4 regions of the Litoribrevibacter euphylliae genome follow, and region 3 is predicted to be linked to each of the others. Evidence: predicted binding sites of a transcription regulator. Region 3 holds the regulator's gene; each other region holds the start of a gene.
The links. Region 3 encodes sigma-54, which starts transcription at its own class of promoters, with help from an activator protein. Its sites were predicted from a motif close to TGGCACNNNNNTTGCTNT; they were not measured.
Positions count from the first base shown of each region.

Region 1 (7,390 bases), on a different contig from region 3:
CCTAGGCAGAGCTTGAATCGTTAAATCACACCATTGGCTGACGCAGAACGAATAAGGTGTTCAGTTCTTTGAGGATTTCTTATTAGCCGAGAACGTATTTTCTTCCTAAACTAAAAGAAAATAATTAGACAGACAAAGAGGTTAGCTGTGCACGTCACACTTCTTCCGACGTTGGGCACACACTATTCATGAGGGAACTGCGTTCATTAAATTGTATGTTTAGGCATAGTTTTATACGGTTAGCTATGTGTTTTCCGCTGCTTTGTTTTAGTTCCTTCCATCTAATGGCATTTGAACCCTCTGATAGTCAACAACAGGCCATTGAACGGTGGCTTGATACTGAGTTCACGCCTTCCACGCTCAGCAAACAAGATCAGAAAAAAGAATTGTACTGGTTTGCTGAGGCCGCTCAGCCTTATCAAGATGTTGTCATTCGAGTGACGTCCGAACGGATCGATACGCACTGGTATGAAGCGACCCAGTTGGCCAAAGCCTTTTATGAGATTACGGGCATTCGTGTGTACCATGAGTTGACTGGTGAAGACGATGTCATCAAGAAGTTATCAACGCAAATTACGACCGGAATAAATCTATATGACGGCTATATCAATGACAGTGATTTGATTGGAGCCCACTTTCGACAGGGCGCGGTGTTGCCGATTTCTGAGATCATGATGAACGAGGCCATAACCCTGCCTACTCTGGATATTGATGATTTTATCGGCATTAAATTCACTTCTGGGCCTGATGGAGTGATCTATCAATTGCCTGATCAACAGTTTGCTAATCTCTATTGGTATCGCCATGACTGGTTTTCTCGACCCGAGTTGAAGCGTCAGTTTCAGGCGCTCTATGGCTATGAATTAAATGTGCCGGCCAATTGGTCGGCTTACGAAGATATTGCAGAATTTTTCTCTGTTCATGTGAAAGAGATTGATGGGGTACGAGTGTATGGCCATATGGATTATGGTCGGCGTGATCCTTCGTTGGGTTGGCGTTTCTCGGACGCCTGGTTGTCTATGGCGGGGACAGGAGACCCGGGCATTCCTAATGGCTTACCGGTGGATGAATGGGGCATTCGTATGGAAGGGTGTCGTCCAGTGGCAGTGTCGGTAGAGCGAGGTGGCGCTTTGGACGGGCCTGCGGCTGTCTATGCACTTAATCGTTACATCGATTGGTTAAATCGATTTGCGCCAGCTGAAGCTAAAACCATGAACTTTACTCAGGCTGGCGCTGTTCCGGGACAAGGAAACATCGCACAACAGATTTTCTGGTATACGGCGTTTACTGCGGCGTTGTCCGACCCTGAATTGGGTTTGTTAAATGAAGATGGCACTACCAAATGGCGAATGGCGCCTTCACCTAAAGGTGCGTATTGGGAAAAGGGCATGAAATTAGGTTATCAGGATGCTGGTTCATGGACGTTTCTTAAAAGTACACCGGAAAATCGTCGAAATGCGGCGTGGTTGTATGCACAGTTCCTCGTATCTAAGACGGTTTCTCTAAAAAAGACCTTGGTAGGCTTAACACCGATTCGGCGTTCGGATATTGAGTCGGAAAGCATGACTGAGATGGCGCCTAAGCTGGGAGGTTTGGTTGAGTTTTACCGAAGCCCTGCGCGTGAGCGGTGGACGCCGACAGGTATTAATGTCCCCGATTATACTAAGTTATCTCGTCATTGGTGGAGTAATGTGGCTGATGCCATCGAAGGTAAGGCTTCGCCTCAGGAAGCGATGAGTAAGATGGCCCAGGGTATGGAGACGGATTTAGTTTCAATGACCTTTGCTCGTGTTGATTGTGCGCCTCAGTTGAAGCCCAAACGCTATCGCAGCTTTTGGTTAAACCAACCAGGCGCACCAAAGGCTCAGAGGTTGGATGAAAAACCAGCAGGTAAGACCTTTAGTTACGAGGCGTCGCTATCCAGTTGGCTGGAGGATTAAAATGCGCAAGGTGGCTTGGTTAGTGGTTATCTTAATGAATGCCTGCTTGCTGGGGAGTCGAGTCTGGGGGGCGGATATTGTTACTTTAGTAACGCATGAGTCTAAGCCGTACGCTTGGGTCGATGAGTCAGGGCATATTAATGGTATGACGGTCGACATTGCTAATTTGATTTTTCAGCGAGCGAATATAAAGAAAAACTGGAAATTGATGCCTTCAAAGCGAGCTTATCGTTACGCAAAGACCAATATAAATACCTGTATTTTCCCGCTTCAGAGAAATCAGGAACGAGAGGCAGATTTCCAATGGGTCGGCCCGATTATGATCAATCGTTACGCTTTTTATACCTTGGAAAATAGTACCATTGAGTTAAATACCCTCGCCGATTTAAAGTCATTTAAAGTTGTGACTTATCTGGGGAGTGGTTTGAAGGAGTACCTGAGTGGCTTTGGTATTCGGGTGATTGAAACGCTGCAGGATGATATGGCGGCGACCATGGTGTCCTTGGGTCGAGCGAATGTCTGGGCAGCCGATGTGTACAATGTGCCGTATATGTTGGAAGCGCAAGAGCACAAGTTTGACGAAGAATTCATTTTTTTTACCAGCATCAGCGCCATGGCGTGCCATTTATCGATGCCAGAATCCTTGATTGCTGATCTACAGGAAGAGTTAACCGGCCTGTATCGTACGCTTGAGATTGCCAAAATAGTGCGTCGCTATGAACGATAATGTGCACTGCACTATTTTGACGCTTTTTGAGTGAGGCGTTTATGCCTTGTTTTGTTCCAGCTCAGACACCTTTTTTTCTAGTGCTTCAACCATTGCTCGGGTTCTGTGTAGAACTTCTGTCTGCGCATCGAACTCTTCCCGTGTTACTAGGTCCAGTTTGCTAAGCGCTGAAGATAACAGGATCTTTACATTGTTATGCAGTTCTTCTTGAGCCATTCTGGCTGCACCTGAAGCACCGGGTAATGCTTGTGTTAGTTGCGATGCCAGCGTGTTCAGCAAGTCATTAGGAATCATACCAATCTCCACATCTAATCTGTCTGCGGACATCCTAACTTAGAATGTCTGAATGAACCATCTATGTGCCTCATTCTGGCGAATAATTATTGAAATGCGCTATAGTGGGGTCGACTTTAATGCTTGTGCATCAAATTTGTGCATAAATTTTAGTCAATGGCCTGGGTTAATCCGAATGATTTAGGTCTGTTCAAAATTTTTATCTGTAACTTAATGAAAAATAAAGCTTTTTGAAAATGGGCACAGTCCATGCTCAAAGAGGGGTATATCGGATTGAGCTTTCAACAGGAATTAGAAAGCAGATCCAAAACGTTATAACTCAATTTTTAGGCTAATAACTCTTAGGGAGAACACCATGAAATTGGTAACCGCAATTATTAAGCCGTTCAAATTAGATGATGTACGTGAAGCATTATCTGAGATCGGCGTTCAAGGGATCACCGTTACTGAAGTAAAAGGCTTTGGTCGTCAAAAAGGCCATACCGAACTTTATCGCGGTGCTGAGTATGTTGTTGATTTTCTACCAAAAGTAAAAATCGAAGCAGCAATCTCAGAAGATCTAACAGATCAAGTGATCGATGCGATCAGCAAAGCAGCGAACACAGGCAAAATCGGTGACGGTAAAATTTTCGTGACCAGCCTGGAGCAAGCGATTCGTATTCGTACCGGTGAAACTGGCGCTGACGCGGTTTAATCCGTAAGCCTCTCACCTGAAAACAGTTAAGTTACAGATTTATAAGATAGAACAGGCTCATTCGGAGGGCTGAAGATGGAACAGGTAATGAATGACGTAAGTCAACTGCAGTATGCGGTTGATACATTTTATTTCCTAGTGTGTGGTGCACTGGTAATGTGGATGGCAGCTGGTTTCGCCATGCTAGAAGCAGGGTTGGTACGTTCTAAAAATACCACAGAAATTCTGACGAAAAACGTCGCGCTATTCGCAATCTCATGCACTATGTACATGGTTTGTGGTTATGCGATTATGTATAACGGTGCTGCAGAGCTATTTATGCTTAGTGGCATAGAGGCGAATGGTGTCACAGGTGCTGAAGATCCTGCTACTTATGCCCCATCAGCAGACTTCTTCTTTCAAGTAGTTTTTGTTGCTACAGCGATGTCAATTGTTTCTGGTGCAGTTGCTGAGCGTATGAAGCTATGGTCATTCCTTGCTTTTGCTGTTGTTATGACTGCTGTTATTTATCCGTTAGAGGGGTCTTGGACTTGGGGTGGTGCAGATGTCTTTGGTTTGTTTAACCTAGGGTCTTTAATTGAAAATGAAGTAGTTGACGGTGAAATGACGTACTATGGTTTCACTGATTTTGCTGGTTCTGGCATTGTTCATATGGCAGGTGCAGCAGCAGCATTGGCAGGTGTTCTTTTACTAGGTGCTCGTAAAGGTAAATACGGTCCTAACGGTGAGGTGAATGCGATTCCTGGTGCAAACCTTCCGCTAGCTACACTTGGTACATTCATTCTTTGGTTAGGTTGGTTTGGCTTCAATGGTGGTTCTGTACTTGCCTTGGCTAGTGTAGAAAGTGCGAATGCTGTCGCTGTTGTATTCATGAACACTAACGCAGCTGCTGCTGGTGGTCTGATTGGTGCTTTATTGCTTGCTCGTATTATGTTTAAGAAAGCTGATCTTACGATGGCATTGAACGGAGCTTTGGCGGGTCTGGTTGCTATTACTGCTGGACCAGATACTCCTACTGCCCTATCTGCAACAGTAATTGGTTTTGTAGGTGGTCTAATCGTTGTTCTTTCTATTATTGCAATGGATAAGATCAAGATTGATGATCCTGTAGGTGCTATTTCTGTGCATGGTGTGGTTGGCTTGTTCGGCGTGATGGTAGTTCCGTTTACTAATGACGGTACTCACTTTGCCGCTCAATTCCTAGGTGCACTAACTATCTTTATATGGGTATTTGTTGCAAGCTTGGTTGTTTGGGCAATCTTGAAGGCTGTAGTTGGTATTCGAGTTACAGAAGAAGAAGAATACGAAGGTGTGGACTTGGCAGAATGCGGTATGGATGCATACCCAGAGTTCACTCAGAAGTAATTGCTTCTTGCGCAATAAAAAGGCTCCTTCGGGAGCCTTTTTTGTATTTATGAATCAATAATTTCTAGTGTGAGATTAGAGATTAAAGTAAAACGGGTTATCTAAAGTGATAGATACTTGCTGCGCTATTAACGTTAATATTTTGGACTGTTCGAGAGCCTCTATTAGCTCCCGTATTATCAATCAGTTTTTCTATGTGCACTCGATCAATTGTGCCTAATGAATTAATGTTAATTCCGTCATAATAGTTAGTTGTTGTATGAGCTACCTCTGGTTGTTCAGTTGCGGATGAGTAATCTTCTGATGTAATGGGTAGCTGTTTAGAGTTAGGGTCATTAGCTAGAGTTTGATTCGCTTCATCCGCATTAATCGCGCTTTCTTCACGAGCTGAAAGGGTCGTATCAATTTGACCGCCTGCTGCGGTTGCACCGAATGGGTCGAGTACAACGGTTTCGCCCATTTCAGTATCCGTTAATGGTTCCACTGCATAGACCGAACCTGAGAAGGCTATTATTGCAAAAGAAATGCAGGACAGCTCTTTGATTGGTTTGAGGGTTTTCATAACATGATCCTGAAATGTAATTTTAAGTTATTATTTGTAATTCGATATTCTTACAGATTATAGGAGTCTTTTCTTTGTTAAAATGTGTCATGTGGTCAAAAAGCGAACAAAACCTAGATGGAAGTTCGTTCATGGCTTACGTGTTGATAAGAGATGGCCAGTAATATTACTGGCCTTTCATTATGGGCTAAGCATTTTTTATGAGTTTTATGACTTTATAACCATCTTTCAGTCCTAGCATGCAGGAGGTCGTCATAACGCCGCCCATGAGTGCGCCTCCAACACCAGCCGTGACAACATCCGCTCCAGTAAGGTAGAAGTTTTTAATCGGTGTTTCCGGATGTAACCAATCTTGTTTGAAACGTTCCACTGTGTGATCCACGCCATAAATTTCACCTTCTAAATTCCATTGGAACCATTGAGTTGAGATAGGAGTTGATAGCTCGTAATAATCCAATGCATCACGGAGTTGTGGCATTTCTTTGTACAGTACTTCCAGCATGTCTTGAGCAATGCGTTCTTTGAGGGTTTCGTAGTCTTCACCTCGCTTGTTCCAGGTTGAGTCAGACCATGGCGCAAAGTTTTGCCACTCTCCGACCGTGACAATCTCAACCGTAGATCGACCGGGATAACGCTCATCCCAGGTTGGATCTTTCGCTGATGGGAACGAGATGTAGATCAGAGGCAGGTTGCCTTCAGGTTTTTCTTTATAAACCCTTACGTTACTGTCGTGATCGTAATCTGGGTAAATCCACAGATTGGTTTTGTTAATGCCCAATTCTTCAGAGGAGCCTTTGAATCCAGCATAAATACAGAGATGGGCAGAGGATAATTTTACGCCCTTCTCGACATGCTTTAGATTATATTTTTTAGAGGCTTGTTCGGGTAATAATCGTTGAAGCGTGGGTAGTACGCCTATATTGCTGACCACTTGATCTGCATAGATTTGATCGCCATTTTGAAGCTGTACGCCGATGGCTTTATTGTTTTTTATGAGGACTTTATCAACGCCTGCATAGGTGAAGACTTCACCGCCGCTCTTTTGAATGACAGGAATGATCTTATTGGCGATCTGCCATGACCCGCCAACCGGGTAGTTACCGCCTGCAATGTAATGCTTGGCGACCATAGCATGCATCATAAAACTGGCTTCACCAGGAGGAAGCCCATAGTCACCCCATTGGCCGGTAAGTACGCCAATCAGTTTTTGATCTTGAGTGAGATCTTCTAAGACTTCGCGGGTTGTTTGGAAGAAATACTTCGGCAGGATGACATTGCGGACTTTGTTGTAGAGCCTACCAAAACGTCGTGGCAGCGCTTGTCCGGCAAAGAACTTAGGAACTTTGCTACTGACATCACTTAATAAATCCACGTAGGTGTCAATCGCTTTGGCTTCGTTTGGAAAGTGCTTTTTGAGTTCTTCCTTGAAGGGGCCGCGCCCTGCATAAAAATTATAGACTTCGTCATTGATGATGATTTTATCGTAGAGGTCATCCATAGGGGCCCATTCTAACTTTTTGTCAGAAATCGCATCAAAGACTTTTCGGATCATAGACCATGGCTTGTGTACTTCCCCAACGTAATGCACGCCTACATCCCATTCGTAACCGTTTCGTTCGTAGCTGTGGGTGTAGCCGCCAGCCGTGTAGTGTTGCTCAAGGACGCATACTTTCTTTCCAAGCTTGGAAAGTAATGCTGCATTACAGAGTCCTCCAATACCAGAGCCAATAACAATGGCGTCATAATGGTCCTCGGCTCTGCCAGTACGATATCGTTTTCCTGTTCTAACCATGGTCAAATCTCACTGT
Region 1 covers NZ_JBHRSZ010000007.1:789,995-797,384, forward strand. Annotated here, with positions in the region: gene ACFOEK_RS18700 (ABC transporter substrate-binding protein) at 285-1,940, shown strand; gene ACFOEK_RS18705 (substrate-binding periplasmic protein) at 1,942-2,667, shown strand; gene ACFOEK_RS18710 (accessory factor UbiK family protein) at 2,707-2,961, opposite strand; gene glnK (P-II family nitrogen regulator) at 3,317-3,655, shown strand; gene ACFOEK_RS18720 (ammonium transporter) at 3,743-5,020, shown strand; gene ACFOEK_RS18725 (hypothetical protein) at 5,118-5,582, opposite strand; gene ACFOEK_RS18730 (phytoene desaturase family protein) at 5,770-7,374, opposite strand.
Region 1: a site for sigma-54 is predicted at 3,200-3,217, ahead of glnK (P-II family nitrogen regulator). Genes of this name have one in related genera too.

Region 2 (7,390 bases), on a different contig from region 3:
TTCGCTACGGTCGTGCCTGGATCGGCAATAATTCAGGGTCTGAGTTGGTGCCTTTGGAGCTGGTACTAAGGACTGAATATTGGTCGGAAGTGTCTGCCGCTAATAATCGCTATGCTTTTGTCGTTAATACGGATGATTCGTGCTCTGATGATGTGTGGTCTGATACTGATCTGTCCTTGGATCAATACACAGGCAAACTCAATCCTGGCTCTCCGGGCGATGTCAGTGCCAGTTTGGGAGTTTTCGATCAGGGGCAGGGTATTATTCGGTTAAATAAACCTACCCAGCCGAATCAAGGCCCGGGGCAAGGCAATGAAGGCAGTGTTAATGTCACTTTGGATGTGGAGGATTGGCTAAAGTACGATTTCTTAATCCAAACCCCTACTAACATTCCGAATGAAAACCCGGTGGGAACCGGCACCTTCGGCATTTTTTCCGGTCGCGAGCCGGTGTTTTATTTAAGAGAAAGTTACCGTTAGTACCTTTTACAGTAGACTGGTGATCTACTTTTGTTTTTAACTCAGTTCCAGTGATGTGTATCAAAACCTTCCAAGGCGTTGTGGTCTAATCTGACCTCATATTGTTAGGAGGTTGTCGATGGCTTTAACACTTGTCTATGACATTGGTAACAAGCGTTATATTAATCTGACCAATGCTTGCACTTTAGAATGCCAGTTCTGCCCCAAGCATAACGGTTCGACTCAGGTTCATGAGTTTGATCTTCACATCAAAAAGCAGCCGAGTACTTCCGACATTATTATTGAGTTAGGCGATTTGTCGAAGGTTGAAGAGGTCGTCTTCTGCGGTTTCGGTGAATCAACGCTGCGCTTGTTGCCTTTGCTTGAGATCGCAGCGTATGTGAAAGCTCAAGGTGTTCCAGTTAGAGTAAATACCGATGGGTTGGGCAATCTGGTTCATCAGCGAAATATCCTGCCGGACTTAGCCTCAGTGGTGGATGCGCTGTCGATTTCTTTGAACGCCCAGAACGAAGCTGTCTATAACCGTCATTGTCATCCTAAGAAGCCGGGTGCTTATCAAGCGGTTCGAGACTTTATAGAGTTGGCTCCGAAATACATTCAGAAAGTGGAAGTGTCTGCCATTGATGGTTTGGAGGATGTGGATGTTGTTGAGTGCCAGCGAATAGCCGAAGCGTCAGGTGCGAAATTTAAGAGGCGAGTGTTGGATGTAGTAGGCTAGACGAAGAGGGTAGATGAACTAGATCAGAGTAGCCCTGACTATTAGAGAGAAAAAGCCGATCCATGATGGATCGGCTTTTTAGGTTCTACTTATTACTTAGTGTTCATCGTCGTCATCAGGATGATCTTTGGTCTCTAACTCCAACTCTTTAATTTTACGAGTCAGAGTATTGCGACCCCAGCCAAGCAGAATAGAGGCATCACGTTTACGGCCTGCCGTGTGCTTTAACGCGGTTTCAATCATGATGCGTTCAAACGTAGGAACCGCATCATCGAGGACGCCTTTCTTACCTTTTGACAGTTCCTGATCCGCCCAGTTTCTAAGTGCGGCTTCCCAGTTGCTGGTGGAGGTTTGAACTTCTTGCTCATCTAACAGCTCAGGAGGAAGATCACCGATATGAACTTCACGGCCTGACGCCATAACCGTTAGCCAGCGACAGGTGTTTTCTAGCTGACGAACGTTACCATTCCACGGTAAACCGGCCATGTACTCAACGGCTTCTTCGGTAAGCAGCTTGGCTTCAACGTTCAATTCGGTTGCTGCTTTTTGTAGGAAGAATTCAGCCAGCTTCGGAATGTCTTCGCGACGATCTGCCAACTTCGGAATATGGATGCGAATGACGTTTAAACGGTGGAATAAATCCTCACGGAACTTCCCTTCTTCTACCAAACGCTCCAGGTTTTGGTGGGTTGCAGCAATGATGCGTACGTCCACTTTCACCGGCGTGTGTCCGCCTACACGGTAGAACTCGCCATCGGCCAGAACTCGTAATAGCCGTGTTTGGGTTTCAGCTGGCATGTCACCGATTTCGTCTAAGAACAGTGTGCCTCCATCGGCTTGCTCGAAGCGGCCTCGACGTTGACCTGCGGCTCCGGTGAAGGCGCCTTTTTCATGGCCGAATAACTCGGATTCAATCAAGTCTTTTGGAATCGCCGCCATATTTAACGGGATAAATTCTTTCGCACGACGAGGGCTGTGCTTATGCAGGGCATGAGCAACCAATTCTTTACCGGTTCCTGATTCACCGTTAATCAGTACTGTGATATTCGATTGAGATAAACGACCAATGGCACGAAACACTTCCTGCATCGCAGGCGCTTCACCGATGATTTCGGTGCTGGCTTCTTCGACGGATTTCAGCTCTTCTTCTTTCTGCTCTTGAGCGTGAGTTAATGCACGTTTAACCAAGGTAACGGCATCATCAATGTCGAACGGCTTTGGTAGGTATTCAAAGGCACCACGCTGATATGATTTTACGGCACTGTCGAGATCAGAGTGGGCGGTCATGATGATCACAGGAATTTCAGGGTGTTCTGTCTGGATTTGATCCAGTAGATCTAAGCCATCCACGCCCGGCATACGAATGTCACTGATGATCACTTCGGGTTGGCTGTATTGGAGTTTCTTTAAAATCTCGTCACCGGATTCAAAACTGCTGGTGGGAACATTGGCTTGAGATAGCGCTTTTTCCAATACCCAACGAATTGAACGGTCGTCGTCGACGATCCAGACGTTATTCGTTTTGTTCATGATGATAACTCCAAAGGTAGATAAATTGTGAAATCCGTTTTCCCTGGCTCACTCTTACATTCGATCAGGCCTTCGTGTTGAGTGATGATGGACTGAGAAATGGAGAGCCCCAAACCAGTGCCTTCGGCTCGGCCACTGATCATTGGGTAGAAAATGTTCTCGAGAATGTCTTCTGGAATACCTGGGCCGTTGTCGATGATGTCCAGCTGGCAGACTAGGCGGTGGCGTTGCGCACCAATAGTAAACTGTCGTAACGCTCGGGTTCTAAAGCTTATAGAAGGCGACTCTACATTGTTCTCTTGTAGCGCCTGCATGGCATTACGACTGATATTAAGAATGGCCTGAATTAACTGAGATGGGTCAGCCGCAAATTCAGGAATGCTCGGGTCGTAATCACGAATCAGTTTAATCGAGCCCTTTGTCTCCACTTCAATCAGCGTGCAGACGCGTTCGATGATTTCATGAACGTTGGTTTCTATTCGTTCCGGTAATTTACGAGGCCCCAACATTTTATCCACAAGACGGCGAAGGCGATCCGTCTCTTCAATAATGACATTGGTGAATTCCGCCAGCTGTGGATCATTCAATTCTCGCTCTAATAGCTGTGCTGCACCGCGAATTCCGCCAAGAGGGTTTTTGACTTCATGGGCGAGCCCTCTTACCAACACTTGAGTGGTGGCTTGTTTGGCCATCAGCTCTTCTTCCCGAGAAATTCGAATTAAACGATCGCGGGGTTGCAACTCCATGATCAGGAAGGTCTGACTGTTTACCTCGGTGATTGGGGTAACAATGTAATCGAGTGTGATCGGAGTACGAGTTGGAAGATGCAGTGTGGTTTCACGTCTAGTGAAGGGGTGGCAGCTCTTAGCGGATTGTTCGAGGAGCGCGAGATTTTCTTCATCCTCAAGGAACAAGCTGCTGATGTGCACATTTTTCATGCGATTAGCACTAACCTGTAGCAACATCTCTGCAGCCGGATTCATATAGCGGATCGTTAGATCATTCGCTAACTCGATGACAGAGGTGTTTAGGTTATCAAGAATTCGTTTATATGAGGTTTGATTATCCATAATAGTGCACAACAATGACCAATACTAAGCAAAAGCAAGAAGCAAGCCAGCTTCTAGGTATGCTACATAGACAGTAAAACAACACGCTTGGTGCGATTTATCTGAGTTTTAATCCCGAAAAATGGGATTTCCTAAGTTTATTTTAGGGCGATATTGGTATTGATGCACTAAATTGGTGCTTTTAGTTTCTGTGATGATAAGAACGCTTATTTTGGTGTTTTGCGTTTAACCATTGGGCGGTGGATAAAGACAGTGATGGCGGGGCTGGTCATTATATTGCTGCCTTGCTTATCCAGAATTTGAACAGCAACTGAATGTTCGCCGCGATCTATATTTTGAACATTGAATTGGGTGAGAGAGGTAGGCTCTCCGATAGCGCGTTGATCAATCAGTAGTTGGTATTTATCGCCTTTTTTCAGCGAAGGGTTAGAACTTACTGCTACGGTGAAGCTTCCAGCGGTGCCATGAATGTTGGCTTCATGTTCAGGGAAATCTACGGTAACGCTGCTGTATCGGGCAGTGGCATTGACCTGGGCTTTATCCTCTTCTTCCTCTGTTGTTTCTGGAAGGTTATAGCTTGGTGCTTTGTAAGGATGAAGCGGTTCAATATTTAGAATCTCGGCATCAGGATGCGGTTGATCAGAATAAACCACAGTACCATCTTCTGTAACCCATTTGTAAACCTTGGCTTGCACTGAGTTGGTGCATGCGAATGCCAGGGCTAGGACTGAGCTCAGTAGGACGGTTTTTTTCATGGTAAATCAACTGCCTATTCAAGAATCATAGGGGGTTATGATCGTATAAAAATTGATTTTAGTATAGTAAATAAAAAGCCTCCCATGAGGGAGGCTTTTTTAGTTTATTCCGTTCTTACGAAAGGATTAAACAGAGTAGTACATGTCGAACTCAACTGGGTGAGTTGTCATGTTCAAACGCTCAACTTCTTCCTGCTTAAGCTCGATGTATGCATCGATCATATCGTCAGTGAATACGCCGCCTTCTTTCAGGAAGTCACGGTCTTCGTTAAGTGCTGCAAGAGCAACGTCGAACGTTTCTGCAACAGTTGGGATAGCTGCTGCTTCTTCCGCTGGAAGATCATACAAATCTTTATCTGCTGGATCGCCAGGGTGGATCTTGTTCTTAACACCGTCAAGGCCAGCCATAAGCATAGCTGCGAATGCCAAGTATGGGTTAGCGGTTGGATCCGGGAAGCGAGCTTCGATACGCTTACCTTTTGGAGATGCAACGTAAGGAATACGGATAGAAGCAGAACGGTTACGCGCTGAGTAAGCTAGCATAACTGGTGCTTCGAAACCTGGAACAAGACGCTTGTACGAGTTAGTAGAAGCGTTAGCGAATGCGTTGATCGCGCGAGCGTGCTTGATGATACCGCCGATGTAGTAAAGAGCAGTTTCACTTAGGCCAGCGTATGCGTCACCAGCGAATTGGTTTTCACCGTCTTTCCAGAAAGATTGGTGAACGTGCATACCAGAACCGTTGTCACCAACTAGTGGCTTAGGCATGAAGGTAGCAGTTTTACCATACATGTGAGCAACGTTGTGTACGCAGTACTTAAGAACCTGAACTTCGTCCGCTTTCTTAACTAGTGTGTTGAAACGAACACCGATTTCGTTCTGACCTGCAGTCGCAACTTCGTGGTGGTGTACTTCAACGTCTTGGCCCATTGCTTCAAGAGCAGCACACATTGCAGTACGGATTTCGTAGCAAGAATCGATTGGTGGAACTGGGAAGTAACCGCCTTTAACACGTGGACGGTGACCAGTGTTACCGCCTTCGAAGTCTGCGTGAGTAGACCAGTCAGCTTCTTCTGATTCAATTGAGTAGCTAGCACCAGAGATGTCAGCTTTCCACTTAACGCTGTCAAAGATGAAGAATTCTGGCTCAGGACCGAAGAATGCAGTATCGCCTAGACCAGTAGATTGTAGGTAAGCTTCAGCGCGCTTAGCTACAGAACGTGGGTCACGCTCGTAACCTTGCATAGTAGCAGGCTCGATGATGTCGCAACGCAAGTTAACAGTTACTTCTTCAGTAAAAGGATCAAGTACAGGCGTTTCGTCGTCTGGCATAAGAATCATGTCTGATTCGTTAATGCCTTTCCAACCAGAAATAGAAGAACCATCGAACATTTGACCGTTTTCGAAGAACTCTTCGCCAACTTCGGTCGCAGGAATAGTTACGTGCTGCTCTTTACCGCGCGTGTCAGTAAAACGAAGGTCAACCCACTTCGCATTATGCTCTTTAATTAGCTCAATTGTATTGCTAGACATTTGTCTCTCCGCTACACATAAATTTAACCGGATCGTTCCTAATAAGAGACGCTTATTATAAGAATCGAACCAGCATTAATCCTTTAGATTTCGGGTGTACCCGTATCTTGTGTTTTTAATAAAGCAAATGGTGTGCCATTAACTTTGATTGAGCTAAACCGCAAGATTACTGCATTCGCCCGATGAAGCTACTATAGCTATGCTTTTTATTAGTGCAAGCGCTTTTTATGTTGCACTAAAATGGTGCTTATGCGTCTGTTTGGTGCGGTAAATAGGGTGTGTGAAAATTGAACTGGATGAGTGGTTGTCTATACTGAAGCACATATTTTGTACCGCTATAAAGGGTCAGGTATAATCGCCGCTCATTTTTCCTTCTGCCCGGTATTTTGCTCACTCATGAAGTACATCATTAAGCTATTTCCTGAAATAACCATTAAAAGTCGCCCTGTTCGAAAGCAACTCATTAAGCAACTGAAAGCGAATCTAAGAAACGTTCTGAAACGCATTGACCCTAAGCTAACTGTGACTGGTCAGTGGGATTCGGTGGAAGTAGAAACGGCTTCGGAAGATTCCGTGATTGTGGATCAGGTGACGGAAGCATTGGGCCATATCCCGGGTATTGCTTATTTCCTAAGCGTTCAAAAATATCCTTATGAAAGCTTTGACGATACTTTGGAAAAAGCTAAAGCGCTTTATGGTCATGAGATTGAAGGGAAAACCTTGTGCGTGCGGGTTAAGCGTGCAGGTAAGCATGATTTTAAATCCATTGATGCAGAGCGTTATTTAGGTGGTGGTTTGCGTCAACACTGTAATGCCAGAGGCATTGATCTGAAGAACCCTGAAATACAGATCAATATGGAGATTCGAGATCAGTGGTTGTATCTCGTGCATCAAAAACATCCAGGCTTAGGTGGCTTTCCGTTGGGCTCTCAAGAGTCGGTACTTTCTTTAATGTCAGGTGGGTTCGATTCTACCGTTGCCAGTTATTTAACGATGCGTCGAGGCATCAAAACACACTTCTGTTTCTTCAATCTTGGCGGTAAAGCGCATGAATTGGGTGTGAAAGAAGTCTCGCACTATATTTGGGAGAAATTTGGCAGTTCCCACGGTGTAAAGTTTGTCAGTGTCCCGTTTGAGGGCGTTGTTGCTGAGATTCTGGAAAAAGTTGATAACTCTTACATGGGCGTAGTGTTGAAACGCATGATGTATAGAGCTGCAAGTGCGGTCGCTGAGAAGATGGAGTTGGATACCATTGTCACCGGTGAGAGTGTGGCGCAGGTGTCCAGTCAAACTCTGAAGAACCTG
Region 2 covers NZ_JBHRSZ010000006.1:236,673-244,062, forward strand. Annotated here, with positions in the region: gene ACFOEK_RS15065 (DUF6701 domain-containing protein) at 1-479, shown strand, start outside; gene ACFOEK_RS15070 (TatD family nuclease-associated radical SAM protein) at 598-1,197, shown strand; gene glnG (nitrogen regulation protein NR(I)) at 1,294-2,727, opposite strand; gene glnL (nitrogen regulation protein NR(II)) at 2,724-3,797, opposite strand; gene ACFOEK_RS15085 (DUF4124 domain-containing protein) at 4,004-4,552, opposite strand; gene glnA (glutamate--ammonia ligase) at 4,679-6,085, opposite strand; gene thiI (tRNA uracil 4-sulfurtransferase ThiI) at 6,482-7,390, shown strand, end outside.
Region 2: a site for sigma-54 is predicted at 6,206-6,223, ahead of glnA (glutamate--ammonia ligase). Genes of this name have one in related genera too.

Region 3 (7,390 bases):
GTGTAAAACTTTTCAGGGTTTTCGGTGAAACTAGTTCGCTCATCTTCGATAATAGAAAGCAAGGTTTGGGTCGTATTCCAAACCGCCTGTTCAGGACCAGATAGCTTATCAATATCAACCACACCATTATCTGGTTCAGTAGGAGTTACTGACGCCTCAGCACTCTCCGCACGCAATTCCATCGACAGCATTACAATCAAGCTTGCCAACAACACTCGAAATACTTTCATCATTCTCATCAATTCCACCCAATTATTCTTCCATGACGGTAATGTCGTTTAATGCTTCTAATCCTTAATAAAACATCAAACCAGTTCGGTTTCTTTCACGCGAGACTGCATTCATTAGTTATCCCTAACCAGTACCTAACTAATAAAAGTGCGCTATTGTAGCACCGATAATGGTTTCTATGAACAACTCTAAGGAGCCTCGCATCAGATCTAAGTCATTAGCGTATCGATCGAGGTAAAAGTTCGCTTAATCCCATCTAAATCTATACAATCAGCGCCACATTCAGTATGTTTCAAACGCTCGATTAAGACAGAAACCTCAGGAACTCCAGCTCTATGCTTCTCTATCATTCGCTAGCTATCATTTTAGGACTCATTACACTGGTCTGGAGTTCAGATCAATTTGTAAATTCAGCAGCTTCTGTTGCAAAACTTCTAGGAATGTCGACCTTAATGATAGGTCTGACTGTCGTCAGCTTCGGAACATCTGCACCAGAAATCATGGTCGCGCTCAACTCAGCCTTTAATAACTCACCAGGAATTGCCGTTGGTAACGCAGTAGGCTCGAACATAGCGAACATAGGCTTAGTACTGGGCGTAACCGCTCTCGTGAGCGCACTTCCAATTCGATCAGGTCTGATTCGACGAGAAATCCCACTGCTTCTACTGGTAACAGGTGTATCCGGCGTCCTAATGTGGGATTTATCACTTGATCTATTGGACGGTTTGATCTTATTAGCGTTATTGCCATTAACCTTATTTATCTTTCATAAATTCTCCCACACTGCTCAAGAAGGCGATAATCACGATGCCGCCGAAGACGAACTACTGGAAGAAGTGGCAGACTTGCCTGAAATGTCTACAGGTAAAGCCTGGGTGCTATTAACAGTAAGCCTTGCCGTATTAATCGGAAGCGCTCACATTTTGGTTTGGGGTGCATCCGGTGTTGCAAGAGAGTTGGGCGTCAGCGAACTGGTAATAGGTTTGACCATTGTTGCAATCGGCACCAGCCTACCTGAGTTAGCGGCATCAGTAGCAAGCGCTCTTAAAGGCCATCATGATCTAGCCATCGGAAATGTGATCGGCTCCAACCTATTTAATCTAATGACCGTGCTTTCCGTGCCAGGCATTATCGTCACTACCAGCATCGAACCACTGGGCTTTTCGAGAGACTACTTTGTCATGCTTGGTTTAACGCTGGCCCTGTCTTTCTTTATTCTAGTAAAATCTCGCACCTCAACGTCGGCCTCATCCGGTACCAATATGCAAGTTGGCGGTAAACTGACTAAGCTGCATGGTTTACTTTTCTTAGGCGTTTATACTGCTTATATGGTTCAACTGTACTTACACAGTACCGCCGGTTAATGGCATAGATTTAACTTGTATTACCAGACTAATTTGTTTTACCAGACGTGTTGATGTTAGGACACCTTATGACAGACTTTGATTACATTGCTACAGCCCAAAGAACCTTAACCATTGAGGCTGAAGCCGTCACTGAACTGAAAAATCGTCTCGGCGAAGAATTCGTTACTGCGTGTGAATTGATTATTCACTGCAAAGGCCGAGTGGTAGTTACTGGGATGGGGAAATCAGGCCACATAGGTAAAAAAATGGCCGCAACCCTTGCTAGTACCGGCACCCCGTCTTTCTTTGTGCACCCAGGGGAAGCCAGTCACGGCGACTTAGGGATGATTACCCCTAACGACGTTGTAATTGCCATCTCCAACTCGGGCAACACCAGTGAAGTCGTTACCATTTTGCCTCTGATCAAACGCATGCAAACACCTATGATCAGCATTACCGGCAATCCACAATCCACTATGGCCAAAGCCGCGGTAGTTAACCTCGACATTTCAGTAAAAGAAGAAGCCTGTCCACTAGGTTTAGCGCCAACAGCCAGTACCACTGCGACATTGGCAATGGGTGATGCACTTGCAGTTGCGCTACTTGAAGCCAAAGGCTTTACTGCGGAAGACTTTGCTTTTTCCCATCCCGGTGGCGCACTAGGCCGTCGTTTGCTACTTAAAGTCGAAGACCTGATGCATAAGGGTGCAGATATCCCTTCTGTAACCCCAACCACCTTGGTTAAAGATGCACTACTGGAAGTGACTCGTAAAAAGCTAGGCATGACTGCCATTGTCGATGAACAAAAAGGTCTAATCGGTGTCTTTACCGATGGTGACTTACGTCGTGTTCTTGATAACGAAACCGATTTCCATGCAACCGCCATCAAAGATGTAATGACGTCTCCTGGCGTTCGTTGTCAGCAAGGTATTCTGGCGGCGGAAGCACTGAATATCATGGAAACCAAGTCTATTAACGGTTTATTCGTTGTTGACGAAAACGATCAAGTGGTCGGTGCGTTAAATATGCACGACCTACTTAAAGCCGGCATCATGTAACAACAGATATGTAAGTAGAGAATTACGATGACAGATGTAATTGAACGCGCCAAAAAGATTAAACTACTTTCTTGTGATGTTGATGGCGTTATGACCGATGGCGCGCTTTTGTTTACTTCCGAAGGTCAGGAAATCAAAGCCTTTAATATTCTTGATGGTCAAGGCATTAAGATGCTTCAGAACAGTGGCGTCAAAGTGTGTATTATCACTGGTCGTACTTCAGCCATGGTTCAAAATCGTGCTAAGAACTTAGGCATCGAAATTCTACATCAAGGCCGTGAAGATAAAATTGATGCCATTCAGGAAATTGCTCAGGACTTAAATATCACACTCGATCAAGTGGCGCATATTGGTGATGACCTACCGGATCTTCCTGTCATTCGAAAAGTTGGCCTAGGTGTTACCGTTCCTAACGGTGCAGATTTAATGAAAGAACACGCTCACCACTGTACAACTCGCTCGGGTGGTAAAGGTGCAGTTCGAGAGCTCTGTGAATTGATCATGAAGGCTCAAGACACTCTAGCCGATGCCCACGCGTTCTACCTCAAATAACTCCCATCAGGTAAGAACGCATGATCACCAAAGCCAAAATCAAGCAAATACTAAAAAGCAGCCCTTTACTACTGGCGGCCGTTGCTTTGCTGTTTTGGCTTAGTTTTCAAGAAGAAGGCAATAATATACAACCCGCCCCACCAACGGACGATTCAGCCCCAGATCTGATTCTCATAAATTCAGTATCAACACATTACGATGAGACGGGCCAACAACAGTATCAACTGACCGCAACTAAAATTGATCATTTCCAAGAAAGCCATATTGCTCTCCTAGAAAAGCCTTACTTGATCAACCAAGCAGAAGATGCTCAATGGCAGGCGAATGCTTTATCAGGTCGCGCTGATTTAAATTCAGACACCCTATTCCTTAAAGACCAAGTCAAAATTGACAAGGTCACTGCAACACAAACTGTTTCACTGCGAACTTCCGAGCTTACAATAGACACCCAAAAGAATACAGCTGAAAATGACGTCTTAACCGTTATTCATTCCGGACCGAGTTTTATCGAAAGTCGTGGATTTTTTACTGACTTCAATACCAGTGAAACCCTATTGAAATCGAATGTAAGAGGAACGCATGACGTTCAAAAGTAAATTACTCACACCACTGTTTCTATTAACTCTATTCAGTGCCAGCACAGCTATAGCACTGCCTGAAGACAGGAACCAACCGATTGAGCTGGAAGCCAATCAAGCCAAACTCAATAATGAAACTGGTATTGCGGAATACACGGGCAATGTCATCATTACCCAGGGCACAGCAAAACTAAAGGCGGATCGAGTCATTCTGTATTCCGTTAACAATGAAGTGACCCGTATGAAAGCCTTTGGTGAGCCTGCCAAGTACCAACAAATTCTTAAGCTCGGTGAACAGCCTACCCATATTGAAGGCAAGACACTGGATCTTAAGGTCGCCGAAGAAATTGCTGAAGTCACCGGAAATGGCGTTGTCTATAAAGACAAAGATCGACTCTCAGCAGAGAAAATTATCTACTCTTTAAAAACGGGCGAGCTTAATGCGAAGAAAAACCAAAATGGATCACAAGATACAACTGATAGACCTATAAAAATGATCTTCTATCCCCCTAAGAAAGAAGAGACTCCGCAACAGGAATCGAACAAGTAAGAGCATAGAGCTTTTCTGTAGCCTACCAATTAATATCGAGATAGATACATGAGTTGTCTAAAAGCCGCGCACCTCGCTAAAAGCTATAATAAACGCAAAATCATTAAAGACGTTTCTCTGTCGGTAAGCAGTGGCGAGGTCGTAGGGTTACTAGGGCCTAATGGCGCAGGTAAAACCACCTGTTTCTATATGATTGTGGGCTTGGTACAAGCGGATCAAGGAAAGGTCACCATAGATGATAAAGACATCACGCATTACCCAATGCATGGTCGAGCACAAGTCGGCTTAGGGTATCTACCTCAAGAAGCGTCCATCTTTAGAAAGCTCACCGTTGCTGAAAACATTTACGGTATTTTAGAGCTTAGAAAAGACCTGACCGAAGAACAGAAAAAAGAGAAGCTTGAGTATCTTCTGCAAGAATTCCACATCACTCACATACGCGATTCATTAGGGATGAGTTTATCCGGTGGTGAACGCAGACGTGCAGAAATCGCACGAGCATTAGCCACGGATCCTAAGTTTATTCTATTAGATGAACCTTTTGCCGGAGTCGACCCAATATCGGTGAACGATATTCAGGGCATTATCAATCATTTGAAAGGGTTGGGCATTGGCGTACTGATTACAGACCACAATGTTCGAGAGACGTTGGGAATCTGTGACAAAGCGTACATTGTTGGTGAAGGTCATATCATTGCCGAAGGACAAAGTGATGACGTCCTGAATAATCAAAAAGTAAAAGACATCTATCTCGGAGAGAACTTCAACATTTAATTCAGGCCATACTGTTTTGAGTTTTCCAGATACACAAATCAACACTTTTGAACTTATTTTGGTTTATACTTGATTGCCAATGGCAAATAATTTGCTTGTGCGGTTTTCACAACATCATTTCTTCAGATTACAACCGCACACGCTGAGTGAAAGCATAAGGATACGTTGTAATTTATGAAGACATCGCTTCAGCTCAAGATGGGGCAGTCATTAACCATGACACCTCAGTTGCAACAGGCCATTCGACTGTTACAACTTTCAACCCTGGATTTACAACAAGAAATTCAGCAAGCCTTGGAAAATAATCCAATGCTAGAAGTGGAAGAGGATTTTGAACAAGCCTCACAACCTTCCATTGAAGATCAAATGGCAGAAAAGCCGCTTGATTCCGATCCAGGCGAAACACCATCAAACTCAGAAGATACCGATTTTCTCGCGGGCGATCATAGCGACAGCGGCGACGATTTCAGTCGTGATGATTTTCAAACATCATCGCAAGAAGCCACTGAAACTGACAGTGAGTGGAACAACGACATCCCTGAAGACCTCACCATAGATACCGGTTGGGATGACATTTATCAACACACTCCAACTCAAGCTTCAGCGCCGTCAGACGATGATGACTATGATTTTGAATCCCGTAATACCGTCACCGAAACACTTCAAGATCACTTAAGCTGGCAATTGAATTTAACGCCAATGAGCGACACGGATCGTATCATTGCAGAAAATATTCTCGACGGCATTGATGATGATGGTTACCTGCAAACATCGGTTGAAGACATTTGTATCAGCGCCAACTCAGAACTCGACCTCTCTGAAGATGACGAGAATCGCGTCGACATTGAGGAAGTTGAAGCGGTTCTGCATTTGATTCAACGTTTTGATCCAGTCGGTTCTGGCGCGCGAAATTTACAGGAGTGTCTTCAGGTTCAGCTTAATCAGATGCCACCTGAAACACCGTTTTTATCAGAAGCAAAAATCGTCGTATTGCGCCATTTAGAGCTGCTTGGCAACAAAGACTTTGCCGGCATTATGCGCAAAGGACGCATCAAAGAAGATGTACTAAAAGAAATCATCAGCCTGATTCAAACACTGCATCCTCGTCCTGGCGAACAGATCAATCAACAGACGCCCGACTATGTGGTGCCTGACGTAGTTGTTCAGAAAACCAATGGCCGTTGGCGTGTCGATTTAAATCCGGAAATCACACCTAAGATTCGCATCAATCCAAGTTATGCCTCGTTGATTCGACGTGCGGATTCCAGTGCTGACAATACCTTCCTGAAGGATCACATGCAGGAAGCAAAATGGTTTCTGAAGAGTCTTCAAAGTCGGAATGAAACGCTGCTAAAAGTCGCCACTAAAATTATGGAGCACCAACGCGGCTTCCTGGATTATGGCGATGAAGCCATGAAACCTCTGGTTCTGCACGACATTGCTGAAGCCGTTGAAATGCACGAATCAACCATTTCCCGTGTCACTACGCAGAAATACATACACACGCCTCGTGGCATCTTCGAGTTGAAATACTTCTTTTCGAGCCACGTCAGCACCTCTTCTGGTGGCGAATGCTCTTCGACCGCAATCCGCGCCATTATCAAGAAACTTGTCGCCGCAGAGAATCCTAAAAAGCCGCTCAGTGATAACAAAATTGCCACTTTACTGGGTGAGCAAGGGATTAAAGTTGCAAGACGAACCATCGCCAAGTATCGGGAGGCGATGAACATCCCACCTTCGAATGAACGTAAGCGCTTGGTTTAAAGGAATTTTTAATCTGAGGTAGCTAATTGATACAGGTCATTGTATTCATTGCATGCTAGGACTATATTAAAGATGAAGGAGGCACAGACCTCCTCCAGCTTCACCTTATAAGCTGGATTCTTTTGGACCACAGCATACTAAATTAAGGAGTCCTATATGCAAGTAAACATCAGTGGCCACCACCTCGATATTACTACCAACATTCGCGATTATGTTACTTCCAAATTGGATCGACTTGAGCGACACTATGACCAAATAACAAATGTTCAAGTTACACTGAGTATTGAAAAACAAAGACAACTGGCAGAAGCCAAGTTACATGTAACCGGTGGTGAAGTGTTTGCTAATGCAGAGCATGATGATCTTTATGCTGCAATTGACGCACTAACAGATAAATTAGATCGTCAATTAATTAAACACAAAGAAAAATCTTTGGCTCGTTAACCCCAGTAAACAAATCAACCCATATAACATGTAGCTGCGACATGAGAAAAATTAACGAGCAGCCTTAATGGATTTATCAAGCATACTATCCAA
Region 3 covers NZ_JBHRSZ010000002.1:1,061,939-1,069,328, forward strand. Annotated here, with positions in the region: gene ACFOEK_RS06460 (MlaC/ttg2D family ABC transporter substrate-binding protein) at 1-233, opposite strand, end outside; gene ACFOEK_RS06465 (calcium/sodium antiporter) at 567-1,595, shown strand; gene ACFOEK_RS06470 (KpsF/GutQ family sugar-phosphate isomerase) at 1,664-2,635, shown strand; gene ACFOEK_RS06475 (KdsC family phosphatase) at 2,663-3,187, shown strand; gene lptC (LPS export ABC transporter periplasmic protein LptC) at 3,208-3,783, shown strand; gene lptA (lipopolysaccharide transport periplasmic protein LptA) at 3,767-4,315, shown strand; gene lptB (LPS export ABC transporter ATP-binding protein) at 4,364-5,089, shown strand; gene ACFOEK_RS06495 (RNA polymerase factor sigma-54) at 5,264-6,853, shown strand; gene hpf (ribosome hibernation-promoting factor, HPF/YfiA family) at 7,010-7,297, shown strand; gene ptsN (PTS IIA-like nitrogen regulatory protein PtsN) at 7,365-7,390, shown strand, end outside.

Region 4 (7,390 bases), on a different contig from region 3:
TCCACCGCTTGCAGCATCTTGCCAATGTGCCATGGCCCCGGCGTACAAGTGGTCGCGTTAGTGCCCGTGGCTGGGCCGGTGCCGCCACCAATCATGGTGGTGATGCCCGACATTAAGGCTTCTTCGACCTGTTGCGGACAGATGAAATGAATGTGCGCGTCGATGGCACCCGCCGTCAGAATCTGACCTTCGCCTGCAATCACTTCAGTGCCTGGCCCGACATTAATGGTCACGCCCGGTTGGGTGTCCGGGTTACCCGCCTTACCAATGGCACAAATGCGGCCATCGTTAATCGCAACATCGGCTTTGATAATGCCGGTTACGTCCAAAATCAAAGCATTAGTAATTACCGTATCCGGTACTTTGTCTGAAGTATCCTGACTCTGGCCCATGCCATCACGAATTACCTTACCGCCACCGAACTTCACTTCATCGCCATACACGGTGAAGTCTTTCTCTGGTGAAATGAATAATTCGGTGTCGCCCAAACGTACTTTGTCGCCGACGGTTGGGCCGTACATATCTACATAGGCTTTACGATCTATGGTTGTCATTGTGTTCGTCCTATCCCTTTTACTTTGCCAGCTTCATACCTTACCAACCTCATACTTTACCCATCACGTCACCACGGAAGCCGTATACCGTTTTCGTGCCCGCATACTCCACCAGCTCAACCTCACGGGTCTGACCCGGCTCGAAACGCACCGCTGTGCCCGCCGGAATGTTCAAGCGATAGCCCTTAGTTACATCACGATCAAATTGAAGGGAAAGATTGGTTTCGTAAAAATGATAATGAGAACCCACCTGGATGGGGCGGTCCCCCGAGTTCGACACCTGAACCGTCACCGTCTTACGCCCTTCATTCAAAACAATCGGTTCATCCGCGACTATGTATTCACCAGGAATCATCTTGCTGGTTGAACTTGTATTACTACCCCCTGCCATAACATTCTCCTTATGCAATCGGATTATGAACCGTCACCAGTTTGGTACCGTCCGGAAAGGTCGCTTCCACTTGCACTTCATGCAGCATGGCATCGATACCGTCCATTACTTCATCACGACTGATCACCTGACGACCTTCGTTCATCAGTTCGGCCACGGTCTTACCATCTCGCGCACCTTCCATGATGTACGCCGAAATCAGGGCAATACACTCCGGATAGTTCAATTTAACGCCACGTTGTCGGCGCTTTTCTGCTAACTCGGCTGCCACAAAAATAAGCAACTTATCTTTTTCTCTGGGTGAGAGTTCCATAACGTCCTCGTTGAGTGATCCATAATCATGCAGCGACTAGACAACAACTAACCATTTTTAGTGCAGCTCATGATTTATCATTAATAAAAAACTTAACTTTTTGTTCTGTCTGCTTAAATCAGCTACTAAGCTGATCAAGCAATCAATAATCCTGTATCTACGGATTAGGTATTCCAAACTCTTGGCGGACACGCACCACGTTGGTTTACCTCTTCACGCACCCACGCCCAATATTGGGCAAACACTTTTTTCGCGGTTTCTGAGCAAGCGCCAAGATAGCGCACAACCGTAATGCCTGGCTTTGCCGTTACAGACACCAACGCACCTTTGGCCATACCCTCCAAGGTGTCTCGTTGTTCTTCGGTTAGTTCAGATAAGTTATCCGAGGTAATCATAAAGCTGCCAAACACCGGCTGACCGGCCAAACCAGAACGCACCTTCATAATGCCCGAGTCGGCATCAATCACATTGTTCTCAATATGAACTAACCGCCCCGCTCGCTTAATGGATAAGAGCTGTCGTACCGAGCCGCGTTCAAACCAATCTTCGCTGCTTGGCCTGCCCATACAGACGATGTCCCAGCCAACAAAAGTACCTGCCGATTCCAGTTCTACTTCGGTTATCAATTCACCTTTAGCACCATCAAAGACAATGGTTTCCTGAGGAAGCCATTCCATCACCGCGGCATCGGCCACAGTAAGATGCACCTTTTGATACTGCTTACGTTCAGTGATGTTGTTATAGACCTTGCCTGCTGATGGCGTGGTTACTAAGGCTTGCGCTTTCGGCCCAAGGTGAAACCCGATGGTGAGGTAATCCCCGGCAACTAACCCGCCCGGAGGGTGCAACAAGTACAAATGACTGCACACATCACCTTCCGGATAAAACGGTCGTTGCACACGTAACGGCCCAAAGCTGTCTGTTCGACCCAGTCGTGTCTTTCCATCCAGATACACCAATTCCGCTTGATAGTTCGCTAGCCAATGTAGATTGGGATCGAGCTTTGGCGCTCCTACCGGTGCATCCACCATAGTTTGATCGTTCAACGGTCTTCCTTAATCCTGAAAAAAATCGAGCTGACAAATACATAGCAAAGTGTTTGCCAGGTAAATAAATAACCATATAGACAATTTTTTAAATTACTTTATTACCTGCAACACCGCACCCAACCTGCACTCTGCTAGTGCAGAACTCCTTTGAAATAAATAAGATAATTGTCGTACTAAATGATTTCTGAACCATCTCAGTGCCACACCTAAAAGTAGTGCACCAAAATACCGCACAAACAAACCAAGTAGACAACTTTTATTTGAGTTAAGCCCCACAACCACAAGCTTTAGCCAAGTATGGCACAGCCGTTGCTGTAACCAAGATCAATCGACTCAGCTCGAGACTCACAATCAAGAGGTTAAGGTTGGCTAACCAAGCATAAGGAATACACCACCGACACAGAAAAGGACATTCAGAGGCAACCCAATTACATAACCGCCCGTTCTTTTCTTCGCTCGATTCCGTTTGGTTTAGCCAACCCCATAAGTACCAACATACAAAGAAAATGACTCATTAAAGAACAAGGAATCACGATGAAAAGCATTAAGAAACTTTCGCAATTTTCTGCATTAGCGCTTTCTGTATCATTTGGCTCTGCAGTAATGGCAGCTGACGACACCATCAAGGTCGGTGTATTGCACTCCCTTTCCGGCACCATGGCGATTTCTGAAACGACGCTAAAAGATACCGTGCTGATGATGATCGAAGAACAGAACAAAGCTGGTGGCTTGCTTGGTAAGAAGCTTGAACCTGTGGTCGTAGACCCGGCGTCTAACTGGCCGCTGTTTGCAGAAAAAGGTCGTGAGCTGCTTTCCAAAGAAAAAGTAGATGTGATCTTCGGCTGCTGGACGTCTGTTTCTCGTAAATCTGTGCTTCCGGTAGTTGAAGAGCTGAACGGTTTGATGTTCTACCCAGTTCAGTACGAAGGGGAAGAATCCTCGAAGAACGTGTTCTACACAGGTGCTGCGCCAAACCAACAGGCCATTCCAGCGGTGGATTACTTAATGAGCGAAGAAGGTGGCAGTGTTACCCGCTTCGTACTTGCAGGCACCGACTACGTTTACCCTCGCACCACCAACAAGATTCTTGAAGCCTACCTGAAAGCCAAAGGCGTGGCTGAGAAAGACATCATGATCAACTACACGCCGTTCGGTCATTCGGATTGGCAAACCATCGTAAGCGACATTAAGAAGTTCGGCGCAGCAGGCAAGAAAACAGCGGTTATCTCCACCATCAACGGTGACGCGAACGTACCTTTCTACAAAGAGCTGGGTAACCAAGGCGTTTCTGCCGAAGACATTCCAGTAATCGCTTTCTCGGTAGGTGAAGAAGAATTGTCAGGCATCGACACCGGCCCTCTGGTGGGTCACTTAGCAGCCTGGAACTACTTCCAGAGTGCTGAAAGCGACGTCAACGAAGAGTTCATCGAGAAATGGCAGAAGCACGTTGGCAATGAAGACCGCGTAACCAACGACCCAATGGAAGCCACTTACATCGGTTTCAAAATGTGGGCAAAAGCGGTTGAAATCGCAGGTACTGAAGAGGTGGATGCAGTACGTGACGCCATGTATGGCATCACAGTCTCTAACCTGACTGGCGGTACAGCAGTAATGAACACCAACCACCACCTGACCAAGCCGGTGTTGATTGGTGAAATCCAGGACGACGGCCAGTTCGAGATTGTGTGGCAAACCAAGAAAGGCGTGATTGGGGATGCTTGGACGGATCACTTGCCAAGCAGTTCTAAAGTGGTTGCCGATTGGACCGCACCAATCAACTGCGGTAACTACAACATCGAAACCAGCGTATGTTCTGGCCAGAACTACGAATAATCGATCATTAGATCACTCTGATGCTTCAGGTCAAAAGGGACTTGGCCTGAACATCCTTTAAAGCATTTCCTCCGAACTCTATATATGCCTGCTCAATGGGTAGGGGTATTTTTGGTTCTGAGATCATGAATTGAACGTATCTTTGGAATACATCATGACCAGGTTCAAACTCATTTTCGCGTTGTTCTCATCGCTTCTTCTGGCAAGCCTCAGCTACGGCTCGCCCGCATCCATAGAAGCCCAGTTTGAAGGGCTGAAATCCAAAAAAACCAACGAACGCATTGACGCCGTTCAAGCCATTGCCACCACCGGCGACGCACAGGCCACCACAGTGCTGAGCCAAATGCTGGAAGGCAAACTTTATTACGTTAAAGCCACTGGCCAATTTGTTTACATTGAAAAAGGTGAAGGTAAGCAATACACCGCCTACAGTGCTCTAACGAATGAAGTCATTGGTGACTTTAAGAAAAGCAAACTGAAAAAAATTAAAGTAAACAACAAGATTCGCGGTGAAATTCGAACCGCACTTGCCGGTTTACAGCTCAACGCTAAAGACGAAGACACTCGCCTGACTGCGGTTCGCAACCTCAGAGATGCGTTGGACGCCGAACTATTACCAACACTCGCTGCCAAGCTAGACACCGAAACTTCATCCAGCGTTTTGGAAGCCATCGAAACCACCATTGCGGCCATCCAGCTTAAGCACGGTGATTTAGCCACGCAAACGTCGGCCGCCGCACAATTGGAAAGCAGTGACGACCCTAAAGTACTCGCGCTGCTTAACCAAACCAAAGCACAACTCGGCCAAACTGACGCCAGTGCGGAACAAAAAGCCTTCATCACCGCCATTGATAAATCCATTGAAGCCATCGAATCCCGTCAGGAACTGTACGGCGTTGCGGAAAACCTGTTCTTTGGTTTGAGCTTAGGTTCCGTGCTGTTACTTGCTGCAATTGGCTTAGCCATTACCTTCGGTGTAATGGGCGTAATCAACATGGCCCACGGCGAGATGATGATGCTGGGCGCCTATACCACCTTCGCCATTCAATGGCTGTTTCCGAACTTCATTGATTATTCCTTATTCATTGCCATTCCTGCTGCCTTCCTGGTATCCGGTTTGGTGGGCATTCTGATTGAACGCACGGTGATTCGTCACCTCTACGGCCGCCCGCTGGAAACCCTGCTGGCCACTTTCGGTATCAGCTTAATTCTGCAGCAAGCCATTCGTACTTTGGTATCACCACTGAACCAAAGCGTTGAAAACCCAAGCTGGATGAGTGGTTCCCTGGAAATCACCGAATCCTTCGCGCTGACCTACAACCGCCTCTACATCATCATCTTCAGTGTGATTATTTTCTTCGCCTTGATGATGCTATTGAAAAAGAGCTTGTTCGGTCTGCAAATGCGTGCCGTGACTCAGAACCGCGCGATGGCGAACTCCATGGGCATCCGTTCCAGCTGGGTCGATGCACTGACCTTCGGTTTAGGTTCGGGGGTTGCCGGAATCGCTGGTGTGGCGCTATCTCAAATCACCAACGTGGGGCCAAACCTCGGCCAGAACTACATCATCGACTCCTTCATGGTCGTGGTGTTCGGCGGTGTCGGTAACCTGTGGGGCACCTTGGTTGCGGCCATGGGCTTAGGCGTGGTCAACAAACTGATCGAGCCTTGGGCCGGTGCTGTGATCGCTAAGATCATCGTATTGGTATTCATCATTCTATTCATTCAGCGTCGCCCGCGTGGTCTGTTCGCGCTGAAAGGCCGAGCAGTGGAGGGTTAAGCTATGAATAAAGATTCCTTCTTAATGAAAGACAAAGCCGGACTAAGAATGCTCTCCATTCTGGGCGCCGCCTTAGTCATCATCACCTTTTTAAACCAAGCGGTGCCAGAGGGTAACCCACTGCACATGAGCACCTACACGGTGACACTGTTTGGTAAGTACTTGTGTTATGCCCTGCTCGCCTTGGCGGTAGATTTGATCTGGGGTTACTGCGGAATTCTGTCACTCGGCCATGGAGCCTTCTTCGCACTGGGCGGTTATGCCATGGGCATGTATTTAATGCGTCAGATCGGTGATCGCGGTGTGTATGGCAATGCTGAACTGCCGGACTTCATGGTGTTTCTGAATTGGCAGGAACTGCCTTGGTACTGGCAAGGCTTCGACATGTTCTGGTTCGCCATGCTGTGGGTATTGCTGGCACCAGGAATTCTCGCCTTTGTATTCGGTTGGCTGGCGTTCCGCTCTCGCGTAACCGGCGTTTATTTGTCGATCATCACTCAAGCCTTAACTTATGCCTTAATGTTGGCCTTCTTCCAGAACGACATGGGCTTTGGCGGCAACAACGGCTTGACCGACTTTAAAGACATCCTTGGTTTTGATCTGCAATCCGACCAGACCCGTATTGGCCTCTTTCTCTGCTCCGGCATCGCCTTGGCCCTGGGTTATATTCTGTGTCGTTGGATCGTGTCGTCTCGCTTAGGTCGTGTGTTAGTGGCGGTGCGTGATACCGAAAGCCGAACGCGTTTCCTGGGATATCGTGTGGAACATTACAAGTTGGTGGTCTTCGTATTATCCGCGATGTTAGCCGGTATCGCAGGTGCCTTGTACGTGCCGCAAGTAGGCATCATCAATCCGGGCGAGTTCTCCCCGATCAACTCCATTGAGTTAGTGATCTGGGTGGCCATGGGCGGACGCGGCACACTGTACGGCGCCATCATCGGAGCCATCTTAGTGAACTACGCCAAGACCTGGTTTACCGGCGTACTACCCGATGCCTGGTTATTCATGCTTGGCGCGCTGTTTGTAGTAACGACGCTGTACCTTCCAAAAGGCATCGCTGGTTTGTATACGCAAATCAAACAACGTCAGGCTGAGAAAAAAGCGACGTCCGGTAATGATTCAACATTCAAACCGGACTCCACCAGCAAGTCAGCACCAAAAACCACCGAATTAGTAGAGGAGGTGTAACATGGTTGATAAGCATATTCCTAACGACACTATCCTCTATCTTAACGGGGTGAGCGTTAGCTTCGATGGATTTAAAGCCATCAATGGTTTATCCATCGTCTTAAAAGAAGGTGAACTGCGTGCCATCATCGGCCCCAACGGGGCGGGCAAAAGTACCATGATGGACATCATCACCGGAAAAACCCGCCCGGACGTCGGTGACGTGTATTTCAAACAAGATATCGACCTGACCAAACACGACGAAGCCGACATTGCGAACTTGGGCATTGGCCGTAAATTCCA
Region 4 covers NZ_JBHRSZ010000007.1:671,380-678,769, reverse strand. Annotated here, with positions in the region: gene ureC (urease subunit alpha) at 1-554, opposite strand, end outside; gene ACFOEK_RS18140 (urease subunit beta) at 604-909, opposite strand; gene ureA (urease subunit gamma) at 956-1,258, opposite strand; gene ACFOEK_RS18130 (urease accessory protein UreD) at 1,423-2,304, opposite strand; gene urtA (urea ABC transporter substrate-binding protein) at 2,842-4,140, shown strand; gene urtB (urea ABC transporter permease subunit UrtB) at 4,295-5,920, shown strand; gene urtC (urea ABC transporter permease subunit UrtC) at 5,924-7,108, shown strand; gene urtD (urea ABC transporter ATP-binding protein UrtD) at 7,110-7,390, shown strand, end outside.
Region 4: a site for sigma-54 is predicted at 2,606-2,623, ahead of urtA (urea ABC transporter substrate-binding protein). Genes of this name have one in related genera too.